3 regions of the Pseudomonas sp. AC112 genome follow, and region 2 is predicted to be linked to each of the others. Evidence: predicted binding sites of a transcription regulator. Region 2 holds the regulator's gene; each other region holds the start of a gene.

Region 1 (10,543 bases), 1.7 Mb from region 2:
AGCCTTGGAAGTAGCAGCAATTCAGTCGGTAGTCAGCCTGGCACCACTGAGCCATTGGCCGCACCGGCCATTCCGCCAGCCACATCACTCGGCATCAGGCCCGGCATTGGTAGGCGGCGGGTCGAAACCGCAGCCTGGGGAAATTACCCTGGCTCATCACGGTGTGCTGTTCCTGGATGAATTGCCGGAGTTTGATCGCAAAGTACTGGAAGTACTGCGTGAGCCCCTGGAGTCAGGGCATATCGTGATTTCCCGCGCCCGTGACCGGGTAAGTTTCCCGGCGCGCTTTCAATTGGTGGCCGCGATGAACCCCTGCCCTTGCGGCTATCTGGGCGAGCCCAGCGGTCGCTGTCGTTGTACGTCGGAGCAGATCCAGCGGTATCGCAACAAGCTGTCCGGACCGCTGATGGACCGGATCGACCTGCACCTGACCGTCGCTCGGGAAACCACTGCGCTGAACCCCACCCAACAGGCTGGCGATAACACTGCAAAGGCTTCGGCCGAGGTTGCCGAAGCCCGGGAGCGCCAGTTACGGCGCCAGGGTTGTGCGAATGCTTTCCTGGATCTGCCTGGGCTTCGCCAGCACTGCACGTTGGCGAAGGTCGATGAAGGCTGGCTGGAGACTGCCTGCGAGCGGCTGACACTGTCGCTGCGCGCAGCCCACCGGCTGCTCAAGGTGGCGCGCACCCTGGCAGATCTGGAACACACGGACGCTATCGCTCGCCATCATCTGCAAGAGGCCCTGCAATATCGCCCGGCAGCAATCACCTGACAGCCCGACACTGTAGGAGCCGGCTTGCCGGCGATGGCGGCCCTGAAACCACCACAAGGCCAATGACCGCATCACCGGCAAGCCGGCGCCTACAAGGGGGGTCAGCGGAAGCGATCCACCTCATGCCGCAAGCCCGCCGCCAGGGTTTCCAGTTCCTTGGCGGTAATTGCCAGGTTCGACACCACTTCACGCTGCTCGCTGTTGGCCAGCGCAATGCTCTGCAGGTTGCTGCTGAGCAGCGTCGCGGTGCTGCTCTGCTCCTGAGTGGCGGTGGTGATCGCGGCGAACTGCTGGCCAGCCGAGCGGCTTTGCTCGTCGATACGCGCCAGGGCCGAGGCCACGTCGGCGTTGCGCGACAGCCCTTCCTGCATCAACACATTGCCGTGTTCCATGGTGGTGATCGCGTTGCCGGTTTCCTGCTGGATGCTCTGGATCATCCCGGAGATTTCGTCAGTGGCCTGGCGGGTGCGCGATGCCAGGTTGCGCACTTCGTCGGCGACCACGGCAAACCCGCGGCCTTGCTCACCCGCCCGTGCGGCTTCAATGGCGGCGTTGAGTGCCAGCAGGTTGGTCTGTTCGGCGATCGAAGTGATCACGCCGACGATCCCGCCGATCTCCTGGGAGCGCTGGCCGAGGGTGTTGATCACCGTGGCCGTGCTGTTCAACGCAGCGGCGATGTGCTCCAGCGACGAGGACGCCTCTTGCATCGAGGTACGACCGATACGGGTTTGCTGGGCGTTTTCCTGGGCCAGGCGCTCGGTGTTGCCCATGTTGTCGGCGATGTTCAGCGAGGTAGCACTGAATTCTTCCACCGCGCCGGCCATGCTGGTGATCTCGCCGGACTGCTGCTCCATGCCTTCATAGGCGCCGCCGGACAAACCGGACAACGCCTGGGCACGGCTGTTGACCTCTTCGGCCGCCTTGCGGATATGCGAGACCATGGTCGACAGCGCTTCACCCATCTGGTTGAAACTGCGCGCCAGCTGGCCGATTTCGTCATGGCTGGATACGTTGAGGCGTGCGCTCAAATCACCGGCGCCCAGGGCCTCGGCCTGACGCACCAGGTCACTCAGGGGCTGCAACTTGCTGCGCAGCAGCCACACCGCCGCGCCGACCGCGAACAGCATCGCCAGCACACTGCCAATCACCAGGCGTATCCCCACGGCCCAGGTGACTTCGCGGATTTCCGCCTTCGGCATGCTCGCCACTACCGACCATGGTCCGCCTTCGAATGGCACCGCGACGCTGTAGAAGTCTTCGTTCTTGTCACTCCAGAAGCGGCCCTCACCCGGTTTTTTCGCCAGGTCGAGCATCACCGGAATCGACTGGTCCAGTGCTTGTACACCGGCCGGCGGTACCAGCCAGCGTTTCTGTTCATCCAGCAAGGCCAGGGAACCGGTGGAGCCGATACGGAAGCGCTTGAGGTTTTCGAACTGGGCATTCTGCGCATCGGTGTAATCGAAGCCGACAAACAGCACCGCAATCACCTTGCCGGCCGCATCGCGCACCGGGGTGTACTGGGTCATGTAGGAACGTTCGAACAGCACCGCACGGCCAACGTAGCTCTGCCCGGCAAGCAGGCGCTGATACGCCGGATGCTGATGGTCCAGGGCGGTACCAATGGCACGACTGCCGTCCTGCTTGGTCAGCGACGTACTGATGCGGATGAAGTCTTCGCCGCTGCGCACAAATACCGTTGCCACGCCGCCGGAGGTGTCCTTGAACTCATCGACCTCATCGAAATCGTTGTTCAGCAGGTCGCTACCCAGGAACAGGCTCGGGGTCTGCACACCGGCCACGGCAATGGGCTGGTCCCCACGCACACTCAAGCCCGCGCCGAAGCGCTTTTCAAACAGCCCGCTCAGACGCTGGGTACTTTCGCGCAACGTGCTGTGGAAGGTGTTGAGTTGGTCGGCGAGCAAGCGCGCCTCGCTGGCCAGGTGTTCCTCACGGGTGGCGAGGTTGGCGGAGTCGAGGGAACGCAAGGCAAACACGGTACTGCCGCTGATGACGACAGCCAGTATCACGGCGAGTGCGAGGCCTAGCTGTGAGGCTATCCGGGCGCGAGGTTGAGACATGAAGGCTCCTGGCCGAGGCCAGGATCATCCTGATCTCATAGCGCTGCTCGGCAAATTATCTGGTGGGAAACGTTGGTGCACGATGGTTCCAACACACCTACTTCGGCGGGCCGAGACAATACTTGAGCGAATCACAGGGGTATCACGCAAACGATTGCACGAACGGTCTTGCACCACTCAATCGAGTCGCCCGACCACAGGCAACTCCATGGCCTTGACTTCAGCCTGGAGAAACTCCGCCAAGCGCCGCAAACGCTCGCCGCCGGGGCGGGTTTTCGGCCACACCAGGTAATAATTTTCACCACTGGCGACGGCAGTGGGCCATGGCAGGCTCAACCGTCCCTGGGCCACGTCTTCGGCCACCATCAGCAAGTCGCCCATCGACACGCCATAGCCCCGCGCGGCGGCGATCATGCCCAGTTCGAGGGTATCGAACACCTGCCCGCCCTTGAGCGAGACCTGGGATGACAACCCCATGCGCTCCAGCCAATTGCGCCAATCGCGACGGTCGGGCGTTGGGTGCAACAACTCGGCAGTCGCCAGGCGTGCAGCGTCCCAGGGACCCTCCGCCAACAGGTTGGGGGCGCCAACCGGAATCAGCAATTCCGGGAACAGGTAACTGGCCTCCCAGTCCGCCGGAAAATGCCCGTAGCTCAGCAGCACTGCACAGTCGAACGGCTCCTGGTTGAAATCCACCTCGTCCACGCTCATCCAGGCGCTGGTCAACTGCACTTCATTGCCAGGCTGTAGCGCCCGGAAGCGACTGAGTCGCGCCAGCAGCCAACGCATGGTCAGGGTCGACGGTGCCTTCATGCGCAGGATGTCGTCCTCGGCGTTCAGCGTATGGCAGGCCCGCTCCAGCGCGGCGAAACCTTCGCGCACGCCAGGCAACAGCAAGCGCGCGGCTTCAGTGAGCTGCAGAGTACGGCCACTGCGTTGGAACAGGCGACAGGCGAAATGCTCTTCCAGTGTGCGGATATGTCGGCTCACCGCACTTTGCGTAATGGACAGCTCCTCCGCCGCACGCGTGAAGGAGTTGTGCCGGGAAGCCGCCTCAAACGCACGAAGGGCATACAGCGGAGGTAGGCGACGCGGCATCTGGAAAACTCCTACAGGCAATACCCTAAGCTACCAGATTCATCAGGCATGAGTTTTAGTCATGCGAACGATCGCATTTATCCCTTTGTGCAGCGGGCTGGGAGCGCCGAGAATCAACCCTTCCCCAACCCTCCGACATTTCGAGTGTGATGATCATGCAGCATCCGGCACGTACCGAACTCTGGGCCATTCTGCGGCTGTCGGGGCCGTTGATTGCCTCACAGTTGGCACACATGCTGATGGTGCTGACCGACACCCTGATGATGGCCCGCCTGAGCCCCGAAGCCCTGGCCGGTGGCGGCCTGGGCGCAGCGAGTTATTCGTTCGTGTCGATTTTTTGCATCGGCGTGATTGCCGCCGTGGGTACTCTGGTGGCCATTCGTCACGGCGCGGGCGATATCGAAGGCGCCACCCGCCTGACCCAGGCCGGGCTGTGGCTGGCGTGGCTGATGGCGTTGGCTGCGGGCTTGCTACTGTGGAACCTCAAGCCACTGCTGTTGATGTTTGGCCAGACCGAGACCAACGTGCACTCGGCGGGGCAATTCCTGACGATCCTGCCGTTCGCCTTGCCGGGCTTCCTGAGCTTCATGGCCTTGCGCGGCTTCACCAGCGCGATTGGCAAGGCCCAGCCGGTGATGGTGATCAGCCTCGGTGGCGCGGTGGCCAACTACCTGCTCAACCACGCGTTGATCGAAGGCATGTTTGGCCTGCCTAAACTGGGACTGATGGGCATTGGGCTAGTCACTGCCGTCGTTGCCAACGGCATGGCATTGACGTTGATGTGGTACATCCACCGCAACCGTACCTATGCGGCCTACCCGCTGAGCACCGGCCTGCTGCGCCTCAACACGCAGTACCTGCGCGAGTTGTGGCGCCTGGGCCTGCCAATCGGCGGCACCTACGCAGTGGAAGTCGGGCTGTTTGCCTTTGCGGCGCTGTGCATGGGCACCATGGGCAGCACGCAGTTGGCGGCGCATCAGGTCGCACTGCAGATTGTGTCAGTGGCGTTTATGGTGCCTGCGGGGATGTCCTACGCGGTGACCATGCGCATCGGACAGCATTACGGCGCCGGGCAGTTACTGCAGGCGCGCCTGGCCGGGCGCGTTGGCATAGGCTTTGGCGCGGCCGTAATGCTGGGATTTGCCGTAGTGCTGTGGCTGTTTTCCGACCCGCTGATCGGGCTGCTCATCGACCATAACGACCCGGCGTTCCACGACGTGATCGTCCTGGCCGTCAGCTTGCTGGCCGTGGCGGCGTGGTTCGAGTTGTTCGACGGCGTGCAAACCATCGCCATGGGTTGCATTCGTGGGCTCAAAGACGCCAAGACCACCTTCCTGATCGGGGCGGGCTGCTATTGGTTGATTGGGGCACCGTCGGCCTGGCTGATGGCCTTCACCCTGGGCTGGGGGCCGACCGGCGTATGGTGGGGCTTGGCCCTGGGCCTGGCGTGCGCGGCAGTCAGCCTGACTTGGGCGTTCGAGGCGAAGATGAAGCGCATGATTCGGCGAGAGCCGGAACCTCACCAGGCACTCCACACCGCGCATTAACCTGTAGGAGCCGGCTTGCCGGCGATAGCGGCGTGTCAGTCAGAACATCTGGTACTGATACACCGCTATCGCCGGCAAGCCGGCTCCTACAGTTGCCTGGGTTCGCAACCCGTTCAACCCAGCAAGGCCTGCTGGCTTTTCCCGAAAGTCAGGTACTCCACCAACTCCGGCAACGGCAATGGCTTGCTGATCAGGTACCCCTGGGCCTGGTCGCAGCCGAACAACCGCAGCAATGCCAGTTGTTCGGGTGTTTCCACACCTTCGGCGACCACTTCCAGGTTGAGGTTGTGCGCCAGGTTGATCATGGCATGCACCAGCTTGCGGTTCTCTTCGCGCTCTTCCATGCCACCGACAAAGCTCTTGTCGATTTTCAGCAAGGCAATCGGCAGGCTGTTGAGGTGCACGAAGGATGAGAAGCCCGTGCCGAAATCATCCAGGGAGAACCGCACGCCCAGGCGGCCGAGGGCGTCCATGGTCTGTTTGACCAGGTCACTGCGGCGCATCACGGCGGTTTCGGTCAGTTCGAACTCCAGCCACTGCGCCTCCACGCCCCGCTCGGCAATCAGCCGGCTGAGGGTGGAGAGCAACTGGCTGTCCTGGAACTGGCGGAACGACAGGTTGACCGCCATGTGCAGCGGCGGCAGGCCACGTTCGCGCAGGTCTTGCATGTCGCGCAGGGCCCGGGAGATCACCCAGTAGCCCAACGGTACGATCAGGCCGCTTTGCTCGGCCAGGGGCACGAATTCACTCGGCGGTAACAGGCCACGCTCGCCATGCCGCCAGCGCACCAGGGCCTCCAGGCCGACGATATGCCCGTCGTCCAGGTCCAGGCGCGGCTGGTAGTGCAGCTCCAGTTCATCACGCCGTAAGGCGCGGCGCAGTTCGCTTTCCAGGTCGGCTAGGCTGCGCGCGTTGCGGTTGATACGTTCGTTGAAGATATGAAAGGTGCAGCCCTGGGTGCTCTTGGCCTGCTGCATGGCGATATGGGCGTGCCACATCAGCGGGTCGGCACCGGCGCGGGCACGGGCATGCGCCACGCCCAGGCTGCAACCGATCAGCAGGCTTTCGCCATCCACCCAATAAGGTTCGGCCATGACTTCGGTGATGCGCTCGGCCATCCATTCGGCACGCTGGGGCGCGCGGCGGGTGTCGATGAGCAGGGCAAATTCGTCGCTGCCCAGGCGCGCCAGTTGGTCCCCGACCTCAAGCTGGCTCTTGAGCCGCGAGACCACTTGCAGGATCAACCGGTCGCCGGCCTGGTGGCCGAGGGCGTCGTTGGCGTGGCGAAAGTTATCAAGGTCCAGGTGCCCGAGGGCCAGGCCACGGCCTTCGTTCTCGGCCAGGCGCGCGGTCAACAGGGTCTGGAAGCCCTGGCGGTTGGCGATACCGGTGAGCGGGTCTTGTTCGGCCAGGCGTTGCAGGGTGTTTTCCAGCACGCCACGCTCGCGGACGTGGCGCAGGCAGCGGCGCACTGTATCGGCATCCAATACATCACGCACCAGCCAGTCGCTGACGCCCAGCGGCGAAACCAGCGGTTCCTGCTCCAGCAGCAAGACGCACGGCAGGCTGCATCGCCCAGGGCCGGGTTGCAGGCTGGGCGTGGTGAGCAGCACGGCGCTGTGGTCGTCATCGAACAGACGGCTCACGGAATCCCAGTTTGGCGCGCTGATCAGCACAGCCCCATCGCCCATCGGCGCCAGGCACTCGCGCAATAACGCTGCCCACGCGGGCTCATCGGCCAGCAGCAGCAAACGCAAGGGTTCGACAGGCGTAGACAAGCTAGCTCCCTAGACTCTGCAAAAAATCGTGGCGGCAGGCATTATGACGTGCGGCCTGAGAATCACCAATGATAGGGGTTATCAAACACGCGAACTGTAAACAATAGTCTCAAACAACCCCGACATCCTGCGGCAAAGTATCAAAACCGGCAAATTTAGATCGAGTGGTACGTCACACTGTCGTTCTGACAGGGCAGAATCCTGCCAGCCTGTTAAAATGCCCGCCCTTTTGAATAACGACTCCCTGAATTCCGTATGTCCCGACTCAATCCCCGGCAGCAAGAAGCCGTGAACTACGTCGGCGGCCCTCTATTGGTGCTCGCCGGTGCTGGCTCCGGCAAGACCAGCGTGATCACCCGCAAGATCGCGCACCTGATCCAGCAGTGCGGCATCCGCGCCCAATACATCGTCGCCATGACCTTTACCAACAAGGCGGCGCGGGAAATGAAAGAGCGCGTCGGCACCCTGCTCAAGGGTGGCGAAGGCCGTGGCCTCACCGTGTGCACCTTCCACAACCTGGGGCTGAACATCATCCGCAAGGAGCATGTGCGGTTGGGCTACAAGCCGGGCTTCTCGATCTTCGACGAGACCGACGTGAAGTCGCTGATGACCGACATCATGCAAAAGGAATACGCAGGCGACGACGGCGTGGATGAGATCAAGAACATGATCGGCGCCTGGAAAAACGACCTGATCCTGCCCGCTCAGGCGCTGGAAAACGCACGCAACCCCAAGGAGCAGACCGCCGCCATCGTCTACACCCACTACCAGCGCACGCTCAAGGCGTTCAACGCGGTGGACTTCGACGACCTGATCCTGCTGCCGGTGAAATTGTTCGAGGAACACGCCGACATCCTCGAAAAATGGCAGAACAAGGTGCGCTACCTGCTGGTGGACGAATACCAGGACACCAACGCCAGCCAATACCTGCTGGTGAAGATGCTGATCGGCAAGCGCAACCAGTTCACCGTAGTAGGCGACGACGACCAGTCGATCTACGCCTGGCGCGGCGCCCGCCCGGAAAACCTGATGCTGCTCAAGGACGACTACCCGTCCCTGAAAGTGGTGATGCTGGAGCAGAACTACCGCTCCACCAGCCGCATCCTGCGCTGCGCCAACGTGCTGATCTCGAACAACCCCCACGAGTTTGAAAAACAGCTGTGGAGCGAGATGGGCCACGGCGACGAGATCCGCGTGATCCGCTGCCGCAACGAAGACGCCGAAGCCGAGCGCGTGGCCGTGGAAATCCTCAGCCTGCACTTGCGCACCGACCGGCCCTACAGCGACTTCGCAATCCTGTACCGCGGCAACTACCAGGCCAAGCTGATCGAGCTGAAGTTGCAGCACCACCAGGTGCCGTATCGCCTCTCGGGCGGCAACAGCTTTTTCGGACGCCAGGAAGTCAAGGACCTGATGGCCTACTTCCGGCTGATCGTGAACCCGGACGACGACAACGCCTTCCTGCGCGTGATCAACGTGCCGCGCCGCGAAATCGGCTCGACCACCCTGGAAAAGCTCGGCAACTACGCCACTGAACGCAAGATCTCGATGTACGCCGCCACCGACGAAATCGGCCTGGGCGAACACTTGGATTCGCGCTTCACCGATCGCCTGTCGCGCTTCAAGCGCTTCATGGACAAGGTGCGCGAGCAGTGCGCCGGCGAAGACCCGATCAGTGCGCTGCGCAGCATGGTCATGGACATCGACTACGAAAACTGGCTGCGCACCAACAGTTCCAGCGACAAGGCCGCGGATTACCGCATGAGCAACGTCTGGTTCCTGATCGAAGCGCTGAAGAACACCCTGGAAAAAGACGAAGACGGCGAAATGACCGTCGAAGACGCCATCGGCAAGCTGGTGCTGCGCGACATGCTCGAGCGCCAGCAGGAAGAGGAAGACGGCGCCGAGGGTGTGCAGATGATGACCTTGCATGCCTCCAAGGGCCTGGAATTCCCCTACGTGTTCATCATGGGCATGGAAGAGGAAATCCTCCCGCACCGCTCCAGCATTGAAGCCGACACTATCGAAGAAGAACGCCGCCTGGCCTACGTGGGCATTACCCGCGCGCGTCAGACTCTGGCCTTCACCTTTGCCGCCAAGCGCAAGCAATACGGCGAAATCATCGATTGTGCCCCCAGCCGGTTCCTGGATGAACTGCCGCCGGATGACCTGGCCTGGGAAGGCAATGACGACACCCCGACCGAGGTGAAGGCCGTTCGCGGCAACACCGCCTTGGCGGATATACGCGCGATGTTAAAGCGCTAGAATCGACTACTTTTTAATCTACTTTCGGCGCACACCGCGCCATTAGAGGAAGCTTTCCGTGGAAGCACTGCACAAGAAAATTCGCGAAGAAGGCATCGTGCTTTCCGATCAGGTACTCAAGGTCGACGCCTTTCTGAACCACCAGATCGACCCGGCACTGATGAAGCTGATCGGCGACGAATTCGCCGCACTGTTCAAGGACTCGGGCATCACCAAGATCGTCACCATCGAAGCGTCGGGCATTGCTCCTGCGATCATGACCGGCCTGAACCTGGGCGTACCGGTGATCTTCGCCCGCAAGCAGCAATCCCTGACCCTCACGGAAAACCTGCTGTCGGCGACGGTATATTCCTTCACCAAGAAGGTCGAAAGCACCGTGGCGATTTCCCCTCGCCACCTGACCAGCAGCGACCGCGTGCTGGTCATCGATGACTTCCTGGCCAACGGTAAGGCATCCCAGGCGCTGATTTCGATCATCAAGCAAGCCGGCGCGACCGTTGCCGGCTTGGGGATCGTGATCGAGAAGTCGTTCCAGGGCGGCCGTGCGGAGTTGGACGCGCAGGGATACCGAGTGGAATCCCTGGCACGGGTGAAATCCCTGGCCGGTGGTGTGGTCACCTTCATCGAATAACACAAAATCCCTGTAGGAGCCGGCTTGCCGGCGATGGCGGCATTGAGTCTTGTGGTGACTTCAAGGGCCTCATCGCCGGCAAGCCGGCTCCTACAGTAGGTTTGTGGTGTTTTTTAGTGCGCGGTGGCCTGTAGACCTGCCAGCAACAAGCGCTGATACAGGTCTTCTTTAAGCCCATCGGGCTTATTCAATCGCATGCGTTCCAGATGCTTGGGAAACGCCTCCGGCTCCGGCGCATCCAACGCCGCCTTGCCCAACTCCAGAATCTCCGTGAGCTTGAATTTGCTCTTGAGCCAGTTCAGCGCGCGCAACAAATCCCGCTCCTCGTCCGTGAAATCGCTGCCCAGTGGATACTCCGGGAACAGCCGACGATG
Region 2 (10,543 bases):
ATCACGATCAGGGCGGCCGGGCCGTTGGCCAGGGCGCCGAGGTGACCGCCTTCGAGGTAGTTGCCGCCGATGATCGCGACAAACGCCATGATGATGCCGATCAGGCTCAATACATCCATCAGAGGCAGGCCTCCACCAGGTGCTTGCCGATGTCGTCCAGGCTATAGACAGCGTCGGCCAGGTCCGCCTTGACGATGGCCATGGGCATGCCATAGATCACGCAGCTGGCTTCGTCCTGGGCCCAGATTGCGCTGCCGCCCTGCTTGAGCAGGCGCGCGCCTTCACGGCCATCGGCGCCCATGCCGGTGAGGACCACCGCCAGAACTTTGTCGCCGTAAGACTTGGCTGCCGAACCAAAGGTGATGTCCACGCAGGGTTTGTAATTCAGGCGCTCATCACCCGGCAGGATTTTGATCGCGCCACGGCCGTCCACCATCATTTGTTTGCCACCCGGCGCCAGCAACGCCAGGCCAGGACGCAGGATGTCACCATCCTCGGCTTCCTTGACGCTGATGCGGCACAACTTGTCCAGGCGCTCGGCGAATGCCTTGGTGAACGCCGCGGGCATGTGCTGGATCAGCACGATCGGCGCCGGGAAGTTGGCAGGCAGTTGGGTCAATACGCGTTGCAGTGCGACCGGGCCGCCGGTGGACGTACCGATGGCGACCAGCTTATAGGCCTTGCGCTTGGGCGCGGGCGAATGAGCGGCAGCAGGCGCAGCGGTCCGCACAGGCGCAGGTGCAACCGGACGCGTCACCGGTGCGGGCGCAGGACGCCCGAACGAGGTCGCCGGCGCCACAGCGGGAGCTGGCGTCGGCGCTGGCGTGCTGAACAGGCTGCGACGGTTACTGCGCGAAATGCTGTGCACTTTCTCGCACAGCATCTGCTTGACCTTCTCGGGGTTGCGCGAGATGTCTTCGAAATTCTTCGGCAGGAAATCCACCGCGCCAGCGTCCAGCGCATCCAGGGTGACCCGGGCGCCTTCGTGCGTCAGCGAGGAGAACATCAACACCGGGGTCGGGCAGCGTTGCATGATGTGCCGAACTGCCGTGATGCCATCCATCATCGGCATCTCGTAGTCCATGGTGATCACGTCCGGTTTCAACGCAATGGCTTGATCAATCGCCTCTTTGCCGTTGGTGGCCGTGCCGACCACCTGGATCGTTGGATCGGCGGAAAGAATTTCCGAGACGCGGCGGCGGAAGAAACCCGAATCGTCCACCACCAGGACCTTGACTGCCATAAACACTCCGTTAGGCGGGGCGGGCAATACCGCCCTGCCCCACCAGAATCAAATACGCCGAGCGGCGTAACGCTTGAGCATGCTCGGAACATCGAGAATCAGCGCGATCCGACCGTCACCGGTGATGGTCGCACCCGACATGCCCGGGGTTCCCTGCAGCATTTTGCCCAAAGGCTTGATGACCACTTCTTCCTGGCCAACCAGTTGATCGACGACAAAGCCGATCCGCTGGGTGCCCACGGAGAGAATCACCACATGGCCTTCGCGCTGCTCTTCATGCTTGGCCGATGCCACCAGCCAGCGCTTGAGGTAGAACAGTGGCAACGCCTTGTCGCGCACGATCACCACTTCCTGGCCGTCCACCACGTTGGTGCGCGACAGGTCGAGGTGGAAGATCTCGTTGACGTTGACCAGCGGGAAGGCGAAAGCCTGGTTGCCCAGCATCACCATCAGGGTCGGCATGATCGCCAAGGTCAACGGCACCTTGATAACGATCTTCGAGCCCTGGCCCTTGGTCGAGTAAATGTTGATCGAGCCATTGAGCTGGCTGATCTTGGTCTTCACCACGTCCATGCCGACGCCGCGGCCCGACACGTCGGAAATCTCGGTCTTGGTCGAGAACCCCGGGGCGAAGATCAGGTTGTAGCACTCGGTGTCGGTCAGGCGATCGGCGGCGTCCTTGTCCATCACGCCACGCTTGACCGCGATATTGCGCAACACGGCCGGGTCCATGCCCTTGCCGTCGTCGGTGATCGACAGCAGGATGTGGTCGCCTTCTTGCTCGGCGGCCAGGATCACCTTGCCGTTGCGCGACTTGCCCGAGGCTTCGCGTTCTTCCGGGGTTTCCACGCCGTGGTCGACGGCGTTGCGCACCAAGTGGACCAGCGGGTCGGCCAGGGCCTCGACAAGGTTTTTGTCGAGGTCGGTCTCTTCACCCACCAGTTCCAGGTTGATCTCTTTCTTCAGCTGACGCGCCAGGTCACGAACCAGGCGCGGGAAGCGGCCGAAGACTTTCTTGATCGGCTGCATCCGCGTTTTCATCACGGCGGTCTGCAGGTCGGCGGTCACCACGTCGAGGTTCGACACGGCCTTTTGCATGGCTTCATCGCCGCTGCTCAGGCCCAGGCGCACCAGGCGGTTACGTACCAATACCAGTTCGCCGACCATGTTCATGATGTCGTCCAGGCGCGCAGTATCAACCCGCACGGTGGTTTCGGCTTCACTGGCAGGCTTCTCGGCCACCGGTGCTGCAGCGGCACGCGCCGGAGCCGGTGCTGGCGCTGCGGCTGGCGCGGCAGCCGGCTTGGTAGCCGGGGCCGGCGTTGCGGCTTTGGCAGCCACCGGTGCTGCGGTCGCAACCGCTGCGGCCGGGGCCACTTCGCTGAACTTGCCCTTGCCGTGCAATTCGTCCAGCAGGGACTCGAACTCGTGATCGGAGATCAGGCCATCACCCGCCGGTGCTGCACTGGCAGCGGCAGGCGCCGCAGCCGTGGCGGCGACTTCCGGCAAGGCGTCGGCCACGAAGGTGCCCTTGCCATGCAGTTGGTCGAGCAACGCTTCGAATTCGTCGTCGGTAATGTCGGTGCTGGCACTGGCGGCAGGCGCCTGCGCAGCAGCAACCGGTGCGACAGCATCGGCCGCAAACTGGCCTTTGCCATGCAACTGGTCGAGCAGGGACTCGAACTCAGCGTCGGTAATGTCTTCGCTGGTCGGTGCCGCGACGGCAGCCGCCGGCGCCTCTGCCTCGGCCTTCACGGCACTGAGGGAGTTGAGCAGCTGTTCGAACTCGCTGTCGGTCACATCCGGCTCGGCTTCGGCCACAGGCTCGGGAGCCGCCTCAACCACAGGCGCAGCCGAGGTGTCGGCCGGTTCCGCCAGGCGCGCCAGGGCGGCCAGCAGTTCCGGGGTGGCCGCGGTGATCGGGGCACGTTCGCGCACTTCGCTGAACATGCCGTTGACCGCATCCAGCGCTTCGAGAATCACGTCCATCAGTTCCGAGTCGACGTGCCGCTCACCCTTGCGCAGGATGTCGAACACGTTCTCGGCGATGTGACAGCACTCCACCAGCTCATGGAGCTGGAGGAAGCCGGCGCCCCCTTTTACAGTGTGAAAACCGCGAAAAATTGCATTGAGCAGGTTCGCATCATCCGGGCGGCTTTCCAGCTCGACCAGTTGTTCGGACAGTTGCTCTAAAATTTCGCCGGCCTCTACAAGGAAATCCTGAAGGATTTCTTCATCGGCGCCGAAGCTCATGTGGGTGCTCCTTAGAAGCCTAAACTGGATAACAGGTCATCTACGTCATCCTGACCTGACACAACGTCTTCACGTTTATCGGCATGAATCTGCGGACCTTCACCCTTGGCGAGATGTTTTTGTGGATCTTTTTCCGAGAGGATCGCTTCGCGGTCATGTTCAATGCCGGCAAAGCGGTCAACCTGGCCTGCCATAAGCACCAATTTGAGCAAGTTGCTTTCCACTTCGGTGACCAACTGGGTCACACGCTTGATCACCTGGCCGGTGAGGTCCTGGTAATCCTGGGCGAGCAGAATGTCGTTGAGGTTGCTGGAAACCGTGCGGTTTTCCTGCTCGCTGCGTGACAAGAACCCGTCGACCCGACGCGCCAATTCACGAAACTCTTCAGCCCCCACTTCCCGGCGCATGAAGCGGCCCCAGTCAACGCTGAGGGCCTGGGCTTCGTTGGCCATGCCGTTGACCAGGGGCGTGGCGTTTTCCACCAAGTCCATGGTGCGGTTGGCCGCCGCCTCAGTCAGCCTGACCACGTAGGACAGGCGTTCGGTGGCATCAGTGATTTGCGAAATTTCTTCGGCCTGGGGCATATGCGGGTCAATCTGGAAATTGACGATCGCACTGTGCAGCTCGCGTGTGAGCTTGCCCACTTCCTGGTACAGGCCGCGGTCACGGGTCTGGTTGAGCTCATGGATTAACTGCACCGCGTCGCCAAACTGGCCTTTTTCAAGGCTGTCGACCAACTGGTGAGCATGCTTTTTCAGGGTCGACTCGAAGTCTCCCTGTGACGTTTCTTTATGCTCCATAGCTCCCCCGCGATGGCATTAGCCGTGGATGCGTTCGAAGATTTTTTCGATCTTCTCTTTCAAGGCCAATGCAGTGAATGGCTTGACCACGTAACCGTTAACCCCGGCTTGGGCGGCTTCGATGATCTGCTCACGCTTGGCTTCGGCGGTCACCATCAGCACAGGCAGGCTGCGCAGCTTTTCGTCAGCGCGCACGTGGCGCAGCAAGTCGATGCCGGTCATGCCCGGCATGTTCCAGTCCGTTACCAAAAAGTCGATGCTCCCGCTGTTGAGGATCGGAATCGCCGTAATGCCGTCATCCGCCTCGACCGTGTTAGTGAACCCAAGGTCACGCAACAGGTTTTTTATGATCCGCCGCATCGTTGAGAAGTCATCAACGATGAGGATTTTCATGTTCTTGTCCAATTCGACCTCCAAGCAGTCTTAAACGCGCCCAGCACCTGGACGCGCCATTTCAATCAACAGGCATTACACAAAAAGGACTGCCGAGGGCACCACGGGTCGAACCCGCGAAGGCTGCTTGCCCTCGCGGTATCGTCTGCAGTGTCCCCACACTGCCTGTCAGCGCGCTCGCCACTCTCCCAAACGCCCCCGCAAGCGGGCTGCGCACTGGCTGTGCAACTGGCTGACCCGCGATTCGCTGACCCCCAGGACCTCACCGATTTCCTTGAGGTTCAGCTCTTCGTCGTAGTACAGCGCCAACACCAGTCGCTCACGCTCCGGCAAATTGGCAATCGCGTCCGCCAACGCCCCCTGGAAACGCTCATCTTCCAGGTCACGCGATGGCTCCATATGAGCGCTCGCGCCGTCCTCGTGCAGCCCTTCGTGTTCGCCGTCCTGCAAGAGGTCGTCGAAACTGAACAGGCGGCTGCCCAAGGTATCGTTCAAAATCCCGTAGTAATCGTCGAGACTCAATTGGAGTTCGGCCGCAACTTCGTGATCTTTAGCGTCGCGACCGGTTTTTGCTTCAATTGCGCGAATTGCGTCACTGACCATGCGCGTATTGCGATGCACCGAACGCGGCGCCCAGTCACCTTTGCGCACTTCATCGAGCATCGCGCCACGTATGCGGATACCCGCGTACGTCTCGAAACTCGCCCCCTTGCTCGCGTCGTATTTGGTCGACACTTCGAGCAAGCCGATCATGCCCGCCTGGATCAGGTCTTCGACCTGGACGCTGGCGGGCAGGCGTGCCAGCAAGTGATAGGCGATACGCTTGACCAGGGGCGCGTAGCGCTCGATCAATTCGCCCTGGCTGTCACGGGCAGACTTCTTGTACGCGTTGTAGCCGGTCGCTGTCATAGCACGGGTCCTGCGCTCGTCTGATGCACCAATCGCTCGACGAAAAACTCCAGATGCCCCCGAGGGTTGGCGGGCAACGGCCAGGTATCGACCTTCTGGGCAATAGCCTTGAACGCCAATGCGCATTTGGAACGAGGGAACGCTTCGTAGACTGCACGCTGCTTTTGCACAGCCTTGCGCACACACTCGTCGTAGGGAACTGCGCCGACGTATTGTAAGGCGACATCGAGGAAGCGGTCCGTGACCTTGGTCAACTTGGCGAACAGATTGCGCCCTTCCTGCGGGCTCTGGGCCATGTTGGCCAGGACGCGGAAGCGGTTCATGCCGTAGTCACGGTTAAGCAGTTTGATCAGGGCGTAGGCGTCGGTGATCGAGGTGGGTTCATCGCAGACCACCAGCAACACTTCCTGCGCAGCGCGCACGAAGCTGACCACGGACTCGCCGATCCCGGCGGCGGTGTCGATCACCAGCACGTCGAGGTTGTCGCCAATATCACTGAAAGCCTGGATGAGGCCGGCATGCTGCGCCGGGCTCAGGTGCACCATGCTCTGGGTGCCCGAGGCAGCCGGCACGATGCGGATGCCACCGGGGCCCTGCAGCAGCACATCGCGCAGCTCGCAGCGGCCCTCGATCACATCGGCAAGGGTGTGTTTGGGTGTCAGCCCCAGCAGAACGTCCACGTTCGCCAAGCCCAGGTCAGCATCCAGCAGCATGACGCGACGGCCAAGCTCTGCCAGGGCCAGGGACAAATTCACTGACACGTTAGTTTTCCCGACGCCACCTTTGCCGCCGGTCACCGCGATCACCTGTACGGGATGCATGCTGCCCATTTTATTTCTTTACCTTGTCTTGCTTAGACGCAGGCTACATGGCTTGGCCGCGTGAATCGCTTGCAGACCATCGATGTAGATACATTTCACGGTGTTCATCCTGACTCAACCCACCCGCTTTGCCGGGTTGTGGTAAAGGTCGGCGAACATATCGGCCATCGCTTCCTCGCTAGGCTCTTCTTGCATTTGCACGCTGACTGCACGGCTGACCAACTGATGACGGCGCGGCAGATGCAGATCATCCGGGATCCGCGGCCCGTCGGTCAGGTAGGCGACCGGCAATTCATGACTGATGGCCAGGCTCAGCACCTCGCCCAGGCTCGCGGTCTCATCGAGCTTGGTGAGGATGCAACCGGCCAGGCCACAACGCTTGTAACTATGATACGCAGCGGTAAGAACCTGTTTCTGGCTGGTGGTTGCAAGCACCAAGTAATTTTTCGACTTGATGCCACGCCCCGCCAGGCTTTCCAACTGCATGCGCAATGCCGGGTCGCTGGCTTGCAGGCCGGCAGTGTCGATCAGCACCACGCGCTTGCGCAGCAAGGGGTCCAGGGCGTTGGCCAGGGACTGGCCCGGGTCGACATGGGTCACCGACACATTGAGGATCCGGCCCAGGGTCTTGAGCTGCTCCTGGGCACCAATACGGTAGCTGTCCATGCTCACCAGCGCGATATTCTGCGCGCCGTACTTGAGCACGTAACGGGCCGCCAACTTGGCCAGGGTGGTGGTCTTGCCCATGCCGGCAGGGCCGACCATGGCGATCACACCGCCCTCTTCCAAGGGTTCGATTTCCGGGGTGACGATCATCCGCGCTAGGTGGGCCAGCAACATGCGCCAGGCCTGGCGAGGCTCTTCGATTTCGGTGGTCAGGGCCAGCAGGTCGCGGGACAACGGGCCAGACAGGCCGATACGTTGCAAGCGACGCCACAGGTTGGCCTGTTGCGGCTTGCTGCCTTGCAGTTGGGTCCAGGCCAGCGAGCCAAGCTGCACTTCAAGCAGTTCGCGCAGGCCGTTGAGTTCAAAGCGCATCGAATCGAACACGCGCTGGTCAACCGCAGGCGCCGGAGCAGGCGCAGCAGGACGCGGCGGTTCTTTGAAGGTGGGCTCGACCAGCGGCTCGGCAGCAGTCAGCGGCAAGCCGGCGAACAATTGGCGGTTGGTGGTGGCATCGCTGTCGCCGCGCATGCTCAGTTCAGCCTGGGCCGAGACAATCCGCGAAGCGGTCTTGCGCAGCTCGTCTTCGAGCTCCATGTTCGGCACGCGCGGCGCCAGGGCCTGGGGTGTGTAGTCCAGGGCAGCCGTCAGCTCGACACCGCCGGCAATACGACGGTTTCCGATAATCGCGGCGTCGGCGCCCAGCTCATCACGCACCAGTTTCATGGCCTGACGCATATCGGCGGCGAAAAAACGCTTAACTTGCATAACCCACTACCCTCAGCCGTTGGGCCCTACTGTCGCGACGATAGTCACTTGCTTGTTGTCAGGAATTTCCTGATAAGCCAAAACGTGCAAATTCGGTACTGCCAGGCGTCCAAATCGCGACAACATCGCTCGGACCGGGCCCGCCACCAGCAGAATCACCGGTTGGCCCTGCATTTCCTGGCGCTGTGCGGCGTCGATCAACGAACGCTGCAGTTTCTCAGCCATGCTTGGCTCCAGCAGAACGCCCTCTTCCTGGCCTTGTCCTGCCTTCTGAATACTATTGAGCAATATTTGTTCCAACCTTGGTTCCAAGGTGATCACAGGCAGCTCGGAGTCAAGCCCTACAATGCTTTGGACGATTGCGCGCGACAATCCGACGCGCACCGCAGCCACCAGGGCGGCAGTATCTTGACTCTTGGCGGCATTGTTGGCGATGGCCTCGGCAATGCTGCGAATGTCGCGTACCGGCACCTGTTCGGCCAGCAGCGCCTGCAACACCTTGAGCAACTGCGACAGCGACAGGATGCCCGGTACCAGTTCTTCGGCGAGTTTTGGCGAAGCTTTGCCGAGCAAACCCATCAATTGCTGGACTTCCTCGTGGCCGATCAGCTCGTGGGAGTGTTTGTACAGGATCTGGTTGAGATGGGTAGCGACCACCGTGCTGGCGTCCACCACGGTGTAACCCAGGGACTGTGCCTGGCTGCGCTGGCTGATTTCGATCCATACCGCGTCCAGGCCAAAAGCCGGATCTTTGGCGGTGATGCCGTTGAGGCTGCCGAACACCTGCCCCGGGTTGATCGCCAGTTCGCGGTCCGGGTAGATCTCGGCTTCGGCCAGGATCACGCCCATCAGGGTCAGGCGATAGGCACTCGGGGCCAGGTCGAGGTTGTCGCGGATGTGCACGGTGGGCATCAAAAAGCCCAGGTCCTGCGACAGTTTTTTGCGCACGCCCTTGATCCGCGCGAGCAATTGGCCGCCCTGGTTGCGGTCCACCAGCGGGATAAGGCGGTAGCCGACTTCCAGGCCGATCATGTCGATCGGGGTCACATCGTCCCAGCCCAGCTCCTTGGTTTCCTGGGCGCGGGCCGGGGATGGCAGCAGCTCCTGCTGGCGCGCGATCTCTTGCTGGGCCTGGACCTTGACCGCATTCTGCTTTTTCCAGAACAGGTAGGCACCGCCAGCCGCCATGGCCGCCATGCTCAGGAACGACACATGAGGCATGCCCGGCACGATCCCCATGATCGCCATGATGCCCGCCGCCACGGCCAGGGCCTTGGGCGAGGCAAACATCTGCCGGCTGATCTGCTTGCCCATGTCTTCGGAGCCCGACGCACGGGTTACCATGATCGCCGCAGCTGTGGATAACAACAGTGATGGCAATTGCGCCACTAAACCGTCACCGATGGTCAGCAGCGCGTAAACCTTGCCCGCATCGCCGAAGGTCATGCCGTGCTGGAAGATCCCCACGGCCATGCCGCCGATAAGGTTGATGAACAGAATGAGCAGGCCGGCGATGGCGTCACCGCGCACAAATTTGCTGGCACCGTCCATGGAACCGTAGAACTCAGCCTCCTGGGCGACTTCCAGGCGACGGGATTTGGCTTGGTTCTGGTCGATCAGGCCGGCGTTTAGGTCGGCGTCAATCGCCATTTGCTTGCCGGGCATGGCGTCAAGGGTAAAACGTGCGCTCACCTCGGAGATCCGCCCCGCGCCCTTGGTGACAACGACGAAGTTGATGATCATCAGGATCGCGAACACCACGATACCGACCACGTAGTTACCGCCGATCACCACCTCACCGAAGGCCTGGATCACCTTACCGGCGGCGGCGTGGCCGTCCTGGCCGTGCAGCATGACCACACGGGTCGACGCCACGTTCAGCGCCAGGCGCAGAAGGGTCGCCACCAGCAGAATGGTCGGGAATACCGCGAAATCCAAGGGCCGCAGGGCATACACACAGACCAGCAATACCACCACAGACAGGGCAATGTTGAAGGTAAAGAACACGTCGAGCAGGAACGGCGGCATCGGCAACATCATCATTGCCAGCATCACCAGCAACAACAACGGCACACCCAGATTGCCTCGCGAGAGGTCAGTCAGGGTGCTGCGGGCGTTGCCGAGCATTTGAGAGCGATCCACCACCGGTATTCCTCGTGTCCTTTGAAGCAAAGTTTTGACGCAATTGGGCGTCTTGCAGGCGGTATTGCAAGAAGCCTTCCAACTTTTGCTTTGGCCCTTCGATGACCTCCCAAGCGACCAAGCAAGCCGGTTGTAAATCAATTCAACTGTGGGAGCGGGCTTGCTCGCGAAAGCCGTGGGTCAGATAGCACATTCGGCGACTGATAGTCCGCTTTCGCGAGCAAGCCCGCTCCCACATTTTGGATTTGTGTTCACCGGCCGCTACCGAGGAAATTTCCGACAAGGTTTTGGGGTTGCCTCTAGGAAAGCCGCTCTCTAGTCTCCGTACACCGCTGCAAACGCAGTGGTCGGGCGTCGCGGCCCGGTTTACTACGGAACAAAAGCACCATCTCCCTTTCAGTAAGCGGTTTTCTATCGTCTACTGTGCGGCGCTATGGCGGCTGTGCGCGGGATACCTTCGGGTATGCCGGGTTGTTCCTAGACCGGTCCGCGAACCTGCGTACAGCTGCCACCCTCCATCGCGTCGCGGCGATCAGTGGCGGCTCCACTTT
Region 3 (10,543 bases), 2.5 Mb from region 2:
ATTGCCGGGTTGGGTGTCGCGTTCCGTGCCAAGCCGTTGGTGAAGCAGTCGGCCAAGCAGGCGATTTCGACGCTGGGGCTGGATGGCGTGCTGTATCTGCTGGGCTTCCGCGATCGCGACGGCCAGCTCTAGGTAGAAACACGGTAAATAAATGTGGGAGCGGGCTTGCTCGCGAATGCGGTGGTTCAGTCACTGATCTGTCGACTGATGCTCCGTATTCGCGAGCAAGCCCGCTCCCACATTGGGTTTTGGGTCAGGCTTTCGGCAGTGCGATGCCTTGGCCCATCTGTACCGGAGTACCAGCGGCCAGTTCTTCTGCCCACTTCACCTGATCCGGCCCGAACAGCACAATCGCGGTCGAACCCAGCTTGAAGCGACCCAGCTCCGCACCCTTCTCCAGGTGGATCGGCGCACGTGCGGCCTCGTCGTAGCGGAAGGTTTTCAGCTCGCGCTTCGGCGGTGTCACCAGGCCGGCCCATACGGTTTCAATCGACGCGACGATCATCGCGCCCACCAACACAACAGCCATCGGGCCGCGCTCGGTGTCGAAAATGCAGGCAACACGTTCGTTACGCGCGAACAGCTCTGGAACGTTTTCGGCAGTGGTCTGGTTTACCGAAAAGATACGGCCCGGGATGTAGACCATTTCCCGCAGAGTGCCGGCCAGCGGCATGTGCACACGGTGGTAGTCCTTCGGCGACAGATAGACCGTCGCGAAGTCACCGCCCATGAACGGCGCCGACAAGGCCGCGTCGCCACCCAGCAGTTCCAGCACGCTGAAGCTGTGACCCTTGGCCTGGAACACACGGCCATGTTCGATCGGGCCAAGCTGGCTGACCGCGCCGTCGGCAGGGCTCAACACCGCTCCAGGGGTTTGATCCAGTGGGCGGGCGCCGTCTTTCAATGCGCGGGTGAAGAAGGCATTGAAGTGCTCGTAAGCGGTCAGGTCCTCAACCAGGGCTTGGGACATGTCCACTTGATAGCGCTTGGCGAACCAGCTGGTGAAGGCGTTCTTGAACCAGCGCACACGGCACTCGGCAACGCAACCGGCCAGGCGCGACAGCAAGTGGTGCGGCAGCAAGTATTGGCTGAGGATAAACAACTGCTTTTTCATAACTGTCCTTAAACCTTAAATCTCGACGGGGGTGTCGGGGTGGTTGCCCCATTCGCCCCAGGAACCGGCATAACCTTTGACCCGCGGATAACCGAGCGCCTTGGCCACCAGGTAGGTGAAGCCAGAGCGGTGGTGAGTCTGGCAGTGGGTGATGATTTCTTTGTCTTTGGTCAGCCCGAGGTCTTCGAGGATCTGCGGCATGTCGCGACGGATGCGCAGGTTGCGCGCCTTGTCCATGCCGGCGGTCCATTCGAAGTTCACGGCGCCGGGGATGTGTCCGCCTTTGGCTGCGAGGACCTTTTCGCCGGAGTACTCCAGCGGGCCGCGCGCGTCCCAGATGCCCAGGTCGGCGGCGCCCAGGCGGCTTTGCAGGTATTCGCGGGTGGCAGTAGGGCCGTCGTGCAGCGTGAGGCTGAGCGGGCCGCCGACGGGGGCGGGCACCTCGGTGGAGACTGGGTGTTGTTCCGCCAGCCAGGCCAGCAGGCCGCCGTCGAGGTAGTGGTATTTCGGGTGGCCGATCACGTCGAGCATCCAGATGAACCGCCCGGCCCAGCCGCCGCCTTCGTCGTCGTAGACCACGTAGGTAGCGTCAGGGGTGTGGCCCAGTTCGCCGAACAGTTTTTCCAGCTCGGCCTTGCTGGGCAGCAAGCCGGGCGCCGGTGGCTGGCCCAGTTGGGTGCGCTTGGGGTCAACGAAATGCGCGCCGGGGATATGCCCTTCGGCGTAGCGGGCGGCACTGGTGAGGTCCACCAGAATCAGGTGTTCGGCATCGAGGCGACCAAGCAGGTCGCTGGGTTCGATCACCAGCGGCAAGCCAGAGAAGTCAGGCATGTGAGGTCTCCTGGGCACAAATGTTGGCGATAAAGGAGGGCGATTGTAGCGCAAGCATCAAGCGCTGCGGTTGGTAAAGCTGTGCAGGGCTTTCTCGATGCATTGGGCGGTTTTGCCGAAAGCCTGCACGGTGGTTTCCGAGAATGGCCCGCCGCCTTGGTCGGCCACCATCAGCATGACCACCTTGCCGTTGCAACTCAGGGACCGCAGCAGCAGGTGCTCGCCGGTGAACAGGCGGCGCAGGATCGGTGGTAGCAACGCCGCGAACTGGGCGTGGTTTTCAGGGTTGAGGCGCACCTGGGCCGACTTCTCCAGCAGGCGCTGCAGCAAGGTGCTGTTGACCACGTCCAGGCTCAGGTTGGCGGCGTCCTTCGGCAGGCCGTCGGCCTGGTGAACACGCAAGGTGCTTAAAGCGCGATCAGCCATCAACAGCATGACCCGCTGCATGCCACTGGCGACCAAGGCTTCCTTGGCGCAGGTGGTCAAGTGCATGGCGTTGGCGAAGCGGCTCGGCTCCACCAGCAACTCGGTGCAGCGCTTGCGCCACACGGCCAGGGCCTCGGCGGTGGGTGGCGGCGCTGGCAGCAGGCCGCGGTGAATTTTCTGTACATGCCACGGCCAGATCAGCGACAGCGCCGGGTGCCAGAGGTCAGGCATCAAGGCGGTGCGGGCGCTGGTGACAGCCTGTTGGTGGACCAATTGCTGTACCTCGCCCAAAGGCTGTTGCAGGTACAGCGCAGTGAGCAATTGCCAGCGTTCGGTGTGCGGGCAGGTCCAGGACTCCTGGGCCGACATCGCCAGGCCGTTGGCCAGCAGCACGGTGTTGGCGGGCTGGTTCAACCAGCGGCGCAGATTGGGTTCGGCATCGAGCAATTGCTGATGGCGCAGCGGGTCGTCTTCCCGGGCGATGTGCAGGGCCTTGACCAGCAGGCGCTGCTCGCTCATCAGCAGCTTGTAGCCCTGGGAGACCCAGATCGGCAGGTGCCAGGTTTCGGTCAGGCCGACACACAGGTCCAGCAGGCGCACGCCGAACAGTTCCTGTTCGACCTTGCGGGCTGACTGGCCTTTGTGGATAACCCGCAGCTCCCATTCTTCCAGGAGCTTGGGGTAGGCGACCGCCATCGGCCACAGCGGCGATAGAAACAGCAGGCTGCCCCAGTGGATGTCCTGCCACAGCCGCGCCAGGCGGCTGCCGAACAAACCGTTGGCTTGCTGCGAAGCGTGTTGGCTCACCAGCAGCAATTGGCGCAGCGCCACAGGAATCTCGTTGGCCGGCACCGAGGGCAGGCGCGCCAGCAGTTCTTCGGCGCGCTTGAGGCCCAGGCGGTTGAGCGCCACTTCGAGGTTTTCCGCCGGTTCCGCCAGGCTGCCATGGGTGTGGCTGTTGGCCTCGCGCATCACGCTGAGCACCAGGGCCGGGCTGTTTTGCATCAGCTCGGCAATATCTCGCAACGAACTGCGGCTGTCGCGGATGCCTTTGCACACACGGTCGTGGCTGGCCTGGGGCACAGGCAGCAGCACATCGTCCAGGCGCTTGATCCAAGCGGCGAGAGAGTTGGGTTTTGCAGTTGGGACTGTCGTTTCATTAGCCATGGTTGGGGCGCGATCATCACTTGCGGTCTACACGCCCGGAGCGGGCCGAACTGGCTTTTCGCCTTAACGGCCTATAGTCTGGCGCAGTTTTGCCGATAAGTAGAACAAGAGTTTTCTGCTACACCCAATATGTCCATGAACCCGACGGCGCAAGTACTCATCTCCTATGGCTAAAATTATCGGCATCATCGTCGTCTTCGCAAGCGTGCTCGGCGGGTACGTCCTGTCCCACGGTAAAATCGCTGCGCTGATCCAGCCTTTTGAGGTGATGATTATTGGCGGTGCGGCACTGGGTGCATTCCTGCAAGCGAACCCCGGCTACATGACCCTGCACGTGATCAAGAAGTCGCTGGGCATGTTCGGTTCGCGCTTCACCCATACCTTCTACCTGGAGGTGTTGGGCCTGGTTTACGAGATCCTCAACAAGAGCCGCCGCGAAGGCATGATGGCCATCGAGGCCGACATCGAAGACGCTGCGGCCAGCCCGATTTTCGCCAAGTACCCGGCCGTGCTCAAAGATGAGCGCATGACCGCCTATATCTGTGACTACCTGCGCATCATGTCCTCCGGCAACATGGCCCCCCATGAGCTGGAAGGTCTGTTCGACATGGAGTTGTTCAGCCTTAAAGAAGAGCTGGAGCATCCGTCCCACGCCGTGACCGGCATCGCTGACGGTATGCCGGGTTTCGGTATCGTCGCGGCGGTACTGGGTATCGTGGTGACCATGGCTTCCCTGGGCGAGGGCGACCAAGCGGCCATCGGCATGCACGTGGGTGCGGCGTTGGTCGGTACCTTCTTCGGTATTCTCGCGGCCTACGGCTTCTTCGGCCCGTTGGCCACCTCCCTGGCCCATGACGCCAAGGAAGAAATCAACCTGTACGAGTCGATCAAGGCCAGCCTGGTAGCCTCCGCTTCCGGCATGCCGCCGTCGCTGGCGGTGGAGTTCGGTCGCAAGGTGCTGTACCCGAAACATCGCCCAAGCTTTGCCGAGCTGGAACAAGCGGTTCGTGGTCGCTAAGCCATGGAAAACAACCAGCCGATAATCATCAAGCGCGTCAAGCGCTTCGCTGCGGGGCACCATGGGGGTGCCTGGAAAATCGCCTTCGCTGACTTTGCGACGGCGATGATGGCGTTCTTTCTGGTGCTGTGGCTGATGTCCACCGCCACGCCTGAACAGAAGATCGCCATTGCCGGCTACTTCAAAGACCCCATTGGTTTCTCGGAAAGTGGCACGCCCTTCGTGATCGACCTGGGCGGCTCGCCGCAACTGGCGCCTGAGCGCACCATCAACCCGGAAATCAAGACCGAAGCGCCTCAGGAGAAAATCCCGATCGAGCGCGATACCGTCGAAGCCATGGCCGAACAGGTCGAGCAGGAGCGTCTAGAACTGTTGCTGCAAGAATTGCAGACCAAGGTTGAGGAAAACCCGCAACTGTTGAAGTTCAAGGATCAGATTTCATTCGAGATCACCCCGGACGGCTTGCGCATCCAGATCACCGACGCAGCCAACCGCCCGATGTTCGACTCCGGCAGTGCGCGCTTGAAACCGTACTTTGAAGACATCCTGCTGGCCATGGCCGACACCATCAAGGCGGTGCCGAACAAGATCAGCATCAGTGGCCACACCGACGCCAAGCCGTATGCAGGGCAGGGCGACTTCGGCAACTGGGAGCTTTCCGCCAACCGCGCCAACGCCGCACGCCGTGCGCTGGTGGCCGGCAGCTACCCGGACCCGCAAGTGGCGCGCGTGGTGGGGTTTGCATCGTCGCAGCTGTTTGACCCCAAGGACCCGTTCAACCCGATCAACCGCCGTATCGATATCGTGGTGCTGACCAAAAAGGCCCAGCGTGCGATCGAAGGTGACCAGCCCCCAGCGCCGCAACCCACTCCGGGCGCCGGCGCGCCGGGCGAAGTACCGGCTGATCCGAACGCCATACCGCCAGGTCAGGAACCGTTGCCGGCGCATGAACTGCGCCAGAAGCTGAACCTGTTTGATGAGGGTGGGGTTAAGGATCCTACGGTGCCTGGGACGGGGTCCTAGGCTTCACATACAAAAAGGCCGCGATGATCGCGGCCTTATTTTTTCTGCGGCTTAGTAACTGCTTTCGGGCAAGCTCGCAATGATCGACCGATAGCTGTTCATCCGCTGTTGCTGCACGCGGCCGTCTTCCAGCGCCTTGAGCAATGCACAGCCGGGTTCGCGGTCGTGTTTGCAGTCGCGGAAGCGGCAAGTGCCGATCAGGTCGTTGAACTCGATGAAGCCCGCTTCTACATCGCTGCGGCTGACGTGGCCGAGGCCGAATTCGCGGATACCCGGGGAGTCGATCAGCTCACCGCCGCCGGGGAAGTGGAACAACCGCGCGGTGGTGGTGGTGTGAGTGCCCTGGCCGGACAGCTCCGACAGTGGCCCTACGCGTGTGTCGACTTCCGGCAGCAGGCTGTTGACCAGCGAGGACTTGCCCACGCCAGACTGGCCGACAAACACGCTGATGCGCCCGTCCAACTGCTGTTGCAGCTGTTCCATGCCATTGCCGTGATGCGCCGAAACCTCCAGCACCGGGTAACCCAGTGTGCGATACACCGCCAGCAACGCGTTGAGCGCCGGGGCGTTCTGTTCGTCGATCAGGTCGAATTTGTTCAGCAGCAACAGCGGGCGGATGCCGGCATGCTCGGCGGCTACCAGGTAGCGGTCGATCAGGTTGGCATGGGGCTCGGGCAGCGGTGCGAACACGATCACGATCATATCGACGTTGGCCGCCACCGGCTTGAGTTGGCCACGGCTGTCGGGGCGGCGCAGTTCGGTGGTGCGCGGCAACTGGGCGACAATCACGCCGATGCCCTGGTTGCCGGCCCTCCAGACTACTTTGTCGCCGGTGACCAGCGCAGGCAGGTTGGCGCGCAAGTGGCAACGGGACACTTGGCCCGCGAGTTCGCCTTCGAGCGCCTCGACTTCGACCTGCACACCAAAGTGCGCGATCACCAGGCCCGTTTGCTCGGGGCCCAGGTCGCCGCCCTCAAGCGCTTCTACGGCGGAGGATTCACGTTTGGCGGCGCGAGCGGCGCGTTCACCCTGAATCTTTTCGATGCGCCAGTTTTGGCGACGGTTGAGCTGGCGTTTGGCCATTGGTGTTCCGTGTCGATAATGCAAAGGTTAGGTAAAACGGTCGCGAGTCTAGCACGCCCCTGCCTGCTAAACTGCGCAGCTACGCCAAGGTGCCAAGAGAATCAAGCCATGCAAAACCCACAGAACCTGATTTGGATCGATCTGGAAATGACCGGTCTGAACCCCGACACCGACGTCATCATCGAGATGGCGACCATTGTCACCGACAGCAACCTCAACACCTTGGCCGAAGGTCCGGTGATCGCCATCCACCACAGCGACGCTGTGCTCGCCACCATGGACGAGTGGAACACCCGCACCCACGGCAACTCCGGCCTGACCCAGCGCGTACGCGACAGCCGCATCAGCATGGCCGAAGCCGAAGCCGAAACCATCGCCTTCCTGGAAAAGTGGGTGCCCAAGGGCAAGTCGCCGATCTGTGGCAACAGCATCTGCCAGGACCGTCGCTTCCTTTATACGCACATGAAGGCGCTGGAAAGCTACTTCCACTACCGCAACCTGGATGTGTCCACCCTTAAAGAGCTGGCCGCACGCTGGGCGCCGGAAGTCAAAGACAGCTTCCATAAAGGCAGTACCCACCTGGCACTGGACGATATCCGCGAGTCGATTGCCGAGCTGCAGCATTACCGCAAGCATTTCATCAAGGCTTAATGACCTTCACCCTGTAGGAGTCCGGCTTGCCGGCGATGGCGATCTTTAGGGCGCCATCGCCGGCAAGCCGGGCTCCTACAGGATTGAGTTTGCGGCAGATAATGGCTTGCCCTCTTTTGGTGCCATCAGCAAATGATTAGACTGCCGGCCTCTTTGCAAGGATCGCCATCATGCTGCTGATGCTCTACCTCATCGCCATCACTGCCGAAGCCATGACCGGCGCGCTGTCCGCCGGACGGCGTGGCATGGACTGGTTTGGCGTGGTGCTGATCGCCTGCGTGACGGCATTGGGCGGCGGTTCGGTACGCGATGTGTTGCTCGGGCATTACCCGCTGACGTGGGTCAAGCACCCGGAATACCTGGTGCTGACGTCGATTGCCGCACTGGTGACGATCTTCATAGCTCCGCTGATGCGCCACTTGCGCTCGCTGTTCCTGGCGCTCGACGCGGTGGGCCTTGTGGCCTTCACCCTGATCGGCTGCATGACCGCCCTGGAAATGGGCCATGGCATGCTGGTGGCGTCGGTCAGTGGTGTGATCACGGGAGTTTTCGGTGGCATCCTGCGAGACATCTTCTGCAACGACATCCCGCTGATCTTCCGCCGCGAGCTGTACGCCAGCGTGTCGTTCCTGGCCGCCTGGTTCTACATGCTGTGCCTGTACCTGCAACTGCCGAGCGAGCAAGCCATCCTGCTGACGCTGTTCAGCGGCTTTCTATTGCGCCTGCTGGCGATCCGTTTTCACTGGGAAATGCCCAAGTTCGTCTACAACGACGACGTGCATTAACGCGTAGCGTGCTGGTTCAAAGCCCATTCCACGTGCTCGCGTACCAGCTCGGACGGGTAATCCCGGCGTGCCTTCAAGGCTTCCAGCACTGGAATGCTCGAGGGCGCATTGCCCAGGCCGACCGCGAGGTTGCGCAGCCAGCGCTCATAGCCGGCACGGCGCAGGGGTGAGCCTTCGGTGCTGCTGAGGAATTTATCCTCGTCCCACATAAACAACTCGGCCAGTTCCGCGTTATCCAGATTGTGGCGCGGCTTGAAATCGCTTTCGGCGGTGGGGCGGGCGAAACGATTCCACGGGCAAACGATCTGACAGTCATCGCAGCCAAACACACGGTTGCCGATCAGCGGGCGCAGGTCTTCAGGGATCGCGCTCTTGAGCTCGATGGTGAGGTAGGAAATGCAGCGTCGGGCATCCAGCACATAGGGGCCGACAAAGGCATTGGTCGGGCAAATGTCCAGGCACGCCGTGCACCGCCCGCAATGCTCGGTGCTGTGGGGCGCGTCGATGGGCAGCGGCAAGTCGACAAACAACTCGCTCAAGAAGAAATAACTGCCGGCCTTGCGATTGAGGACCAGGGTGTTTTTACCGATCCAGCCCAGCCCGGCTTTTTCGGCGATGGCTTTTTCCAGCACCGGCGCGCTGTCGACGAAGGCACGGAAACCAAACGGGCCGATCTGCGCTTGAATGCGGTCGGCCAATTGCTGCACACGCTTGCGGATCAGCTTGTGGTAGTCGCGGCCCAGGGCGTAACGCGAGATATAGGCTTTTTCCGGCTTGGCCAGCAGCTGCGCCATGTGCGTATCGCCGGGCAGGTAGTCCATGCGCAGCGAGACCACGCGCAACGTGCCGGGCACCAGCTCATCGGGGTGGGAGCGTTTGCTGCCATGGGCGCCCATGTACTCCATTTCGCCGTGGTAGCCCGCGTCGAGCCAGCGTTGCAGGTGTTGTTCATGCTCGGCCAGGTCAAGGCCGCTGATGCCGACTTGTTGAAAGCCCAGCTCGCGGCCCCAGTCTTTGATCGATTGGGCGAGGGCAGGCAGATCGGTGGTGATGGGAGGCATGAGACAAGGGAAACCGCAGGTTAGATAGGTATAATTCTGCCAGACATCGGAGCTTGAAGACGCATGCCGCAGACAAAACACGCAATAACCGACGTACAGCCACTGTTGCACGGCCATTTGCCGCAACTGGCTGCGCGTTCCCCGGACGCCCATAAAGGCCAGTTCGGCCACCTGCTGGTCATTGGCGGTGACCGTGGCTTCGGCGGCGCAGCGCTGCTGAGTGCTGAAAGTGCCTTGCGCAGTGGCGCCGGCATGGTGTCCCTGGCGACGCGCCTGGAGCATGTGCCCGCCGCCCTGGCTCGCCTGCCGGAAGTCATGACCGTCAGCGTCAGCTCGGCCAATCAACTGATGGGTCTGCTGGAAAAGATCTCGGTCATTGTGATCGGGCCTGGGCTCGGGGATGCGTCCTGGGGCAAAAGCCTGCTTTCCGTCGCCGCCAACGCCCGCCTGCCGCAGGTGTGGGATGCCGACGCGTTGAATCAGCTCGCCACCGGCAGCGTCAGTTTGCCGGCCGATTGCGTGATCACCCCGCATCCGGGGGAGGCGGCGCGCTTGTTGGGGATCTCGACTGCCGAGGTTCAGGCTGATCGTCTTAAGGTGGCGCGCGCGTTGAGCCAGAAATTCAACGCAGTGGCTATTCTCAAGGGGGCTGGCAGTTTGATTGCCAGCCCGGACGGGCGCATTTCGCGATGCGACCAAGGCCATCCGGCCATGGCCACTGCGGGACTTGGTGATGTACTCGCCGGCCTGGTCGGCGCGCTGATGGCCCAAGGCATGCCCGCCTATGAGGCAAGCTGCCTGGCCGTGTGGTTGCACGCCACGGCGGGGGATCGCCAGGGCACCTTTGGTCGCGGCCTGGCGGCAAGCGACCTGATACCCGCCATTCGTCAATTGCTGGAGGAACAGTCGCCGTGTCTGAAGTAATTCTTTTCCTTGCCGATGAAGAGGCCATGGTCAGCTTCGGCCAGCGCATTGCCCAGGTCACGGCCGGGGCGGGGCTGATCTTCCTGGAGGGCGACCTGGGGGCGGGCAAGACCACGCTGTCCCGGGGGATCATTCGCGGGTTGGGCCACACCGGCGCGGTAAAAAGCCCGACGTTCACCCTGGTAGAACCCTATGAGATTGGCGACGTGCGAGCGTTCCATTTCGACCTCTATCGCCTGGTGGACCCCGAAGAGCTGGAATACATGGGTATTCGCGATTACTTCGATGAAGATGCGTTGTGCCTGATCGAGTGGCCAGATAAAGGCACAGGCTTTTTGCCAAAGCCGGACCTGACCATTACCATTACGCCGCATGAGCACGGACGTCAGCTGAAGTTGTTGCCCCAGAGCGCGCGTGGCCAGTCGTGGTGCGCCGCTTTGGCATTGGAATTCAAATAATT

The links. Region 2 encodes FliA, which starts transcription of late flagellar genes. Its sites were predicted from a motif close to CTAAAGTTTNNNNNNNNNNNGCCGNTAA; they were not measured.
Region 1: AC0IYN_RS11355 (methyl-accepting chemotaxis protein) is a predicted target of FliA. The motif match lies at 2,950-2,977, and genes of this name have one in related genera.
Region 3: motA (flagellar motor stator protein MotA) is a predicted target of FliA. The motif match lies at 3,610-3,637, and genes of this name have one in related genera.

What each region holds. Positions count from the first base shown of each region.
Region 1 covers NZ_CEEDCM010000001.1:2,464,302-2,474,844, reverse strand. Annotated here, with positions in the region: gene AC0IYN_RS11360 (YifB family Mg chelatase-like AAA ATPase) at 1-772, shown strand, start outside; gene AC0IYN_RS11355 (methyl-accepting chemotaxis protein) at 874-2,850, opposite strand; gene AC0IYN_RS11350 (LysR substrate-binding domain-containing protein) at 3,028-3,948, opposite strand; gene AC0IYN_RS11345 (NorM family multidrug efflux MATE transporter) at 4,098-5,495, shown strand; gene AC0IYN_RS11340 (putative bifunctional diguanylate cyclase/phosphodiesterase) at 5,609-7,273, opposite strand; gene rep (DNA helicase Rep) at 7,529-9,538, shown strand; gene AC0IYN_RS11330 (xanthine phosphoribosyltransferase) at 9,597-10,169, shown strand; gene AC0IYN_RS11325 (acetyl-CoA hydrolase/transferase C-terminal domain-containing protein) at 10,283-10,543, opposite strand, start outside.
Region 2 covers NZ_CEEDCM010000001.1:4,158,676-4,169,218, reverse strand. Annotated here, with positions in the region: gene AC0IYN_RS19290 (flagellar motor protein) at 1-119, opposite strand, end outside; gene AC0IYN_RS19285 (protein-glutamate methylesterase/protein-glutamine glutaminase) at 119-1,243, opposite strand; gene AC0IYN_RS19280 (chemotaxis protein CheA) at 1,292-3,496, opposite strand; gene AC0IYN_RS19275 (protein phosphatase CheZ) at 3,508-4,296, opposite strand; gene AC0IYN_RS19270 (chemotaxis response regulator CheY) at 4,315-4,689, opposite strand; gene fliA (RNA polymerase sigma factor FliA) at 4,858-5,598, opposite strand; gene fleN (flagellar synthesis regulator FleN) at 5,595-6,428, opposite strand; gene flhF (flagellar biosynthesis protein FlhF) at 6,534-7,850, opposite strand; gene flhA (flagellar biosynthesis protein FlhA) at 7,863-9,977, opposite strand.
Region 3 covers NZ_CEEDCM010000001.1:1,664,087-1,674,629, reverse strand. Annotated here, with positions in the region: gene serB (phosphoserine phosphatase SerB) at 1-132, shown strand, start outside; gene asd (archaetidylserine decarboxylase) at 254-1,114, opposite strand; gene rhdA (thiosulfate sulfurtransferase) at 1,130-1,945, opposite strand; gene AC0IYN_RS07920 (HDOD domain-containing protein) at 2,003-3,538, opposite strand; gene motA (flagellar motor stator protein MotA) at 3,705-4,556, shown strand; gene motB (flagellar motor protein MotB) at 4,560-5,579, shown strand; gene rsgA (small ribosomal subunit biogenesis GTPase RsgA) at 5,631-6,662, opposite strand; gene orn (oligoribonuclease) at 6,771-7,313, shown strand; gene AC0IYN_RS07895 (trimeric intracellular cation channel family protein) at 7,481-8,098, shown strand; gene queG (tRNA epoxyqueuosine(34) reductase QueG) at 8,095-9,159, opposite strand; gene AC0IYN_RS07885 (NAD(P)H-hydrate dehydratase) at 9,223-10,083, shown strand; gene tsaE (tRNA (adenosine(37)-N6)-threonylcarbamoyltransferase complex ATPase subunit type 1 TsaE) at 10,071-10,541, shown strand.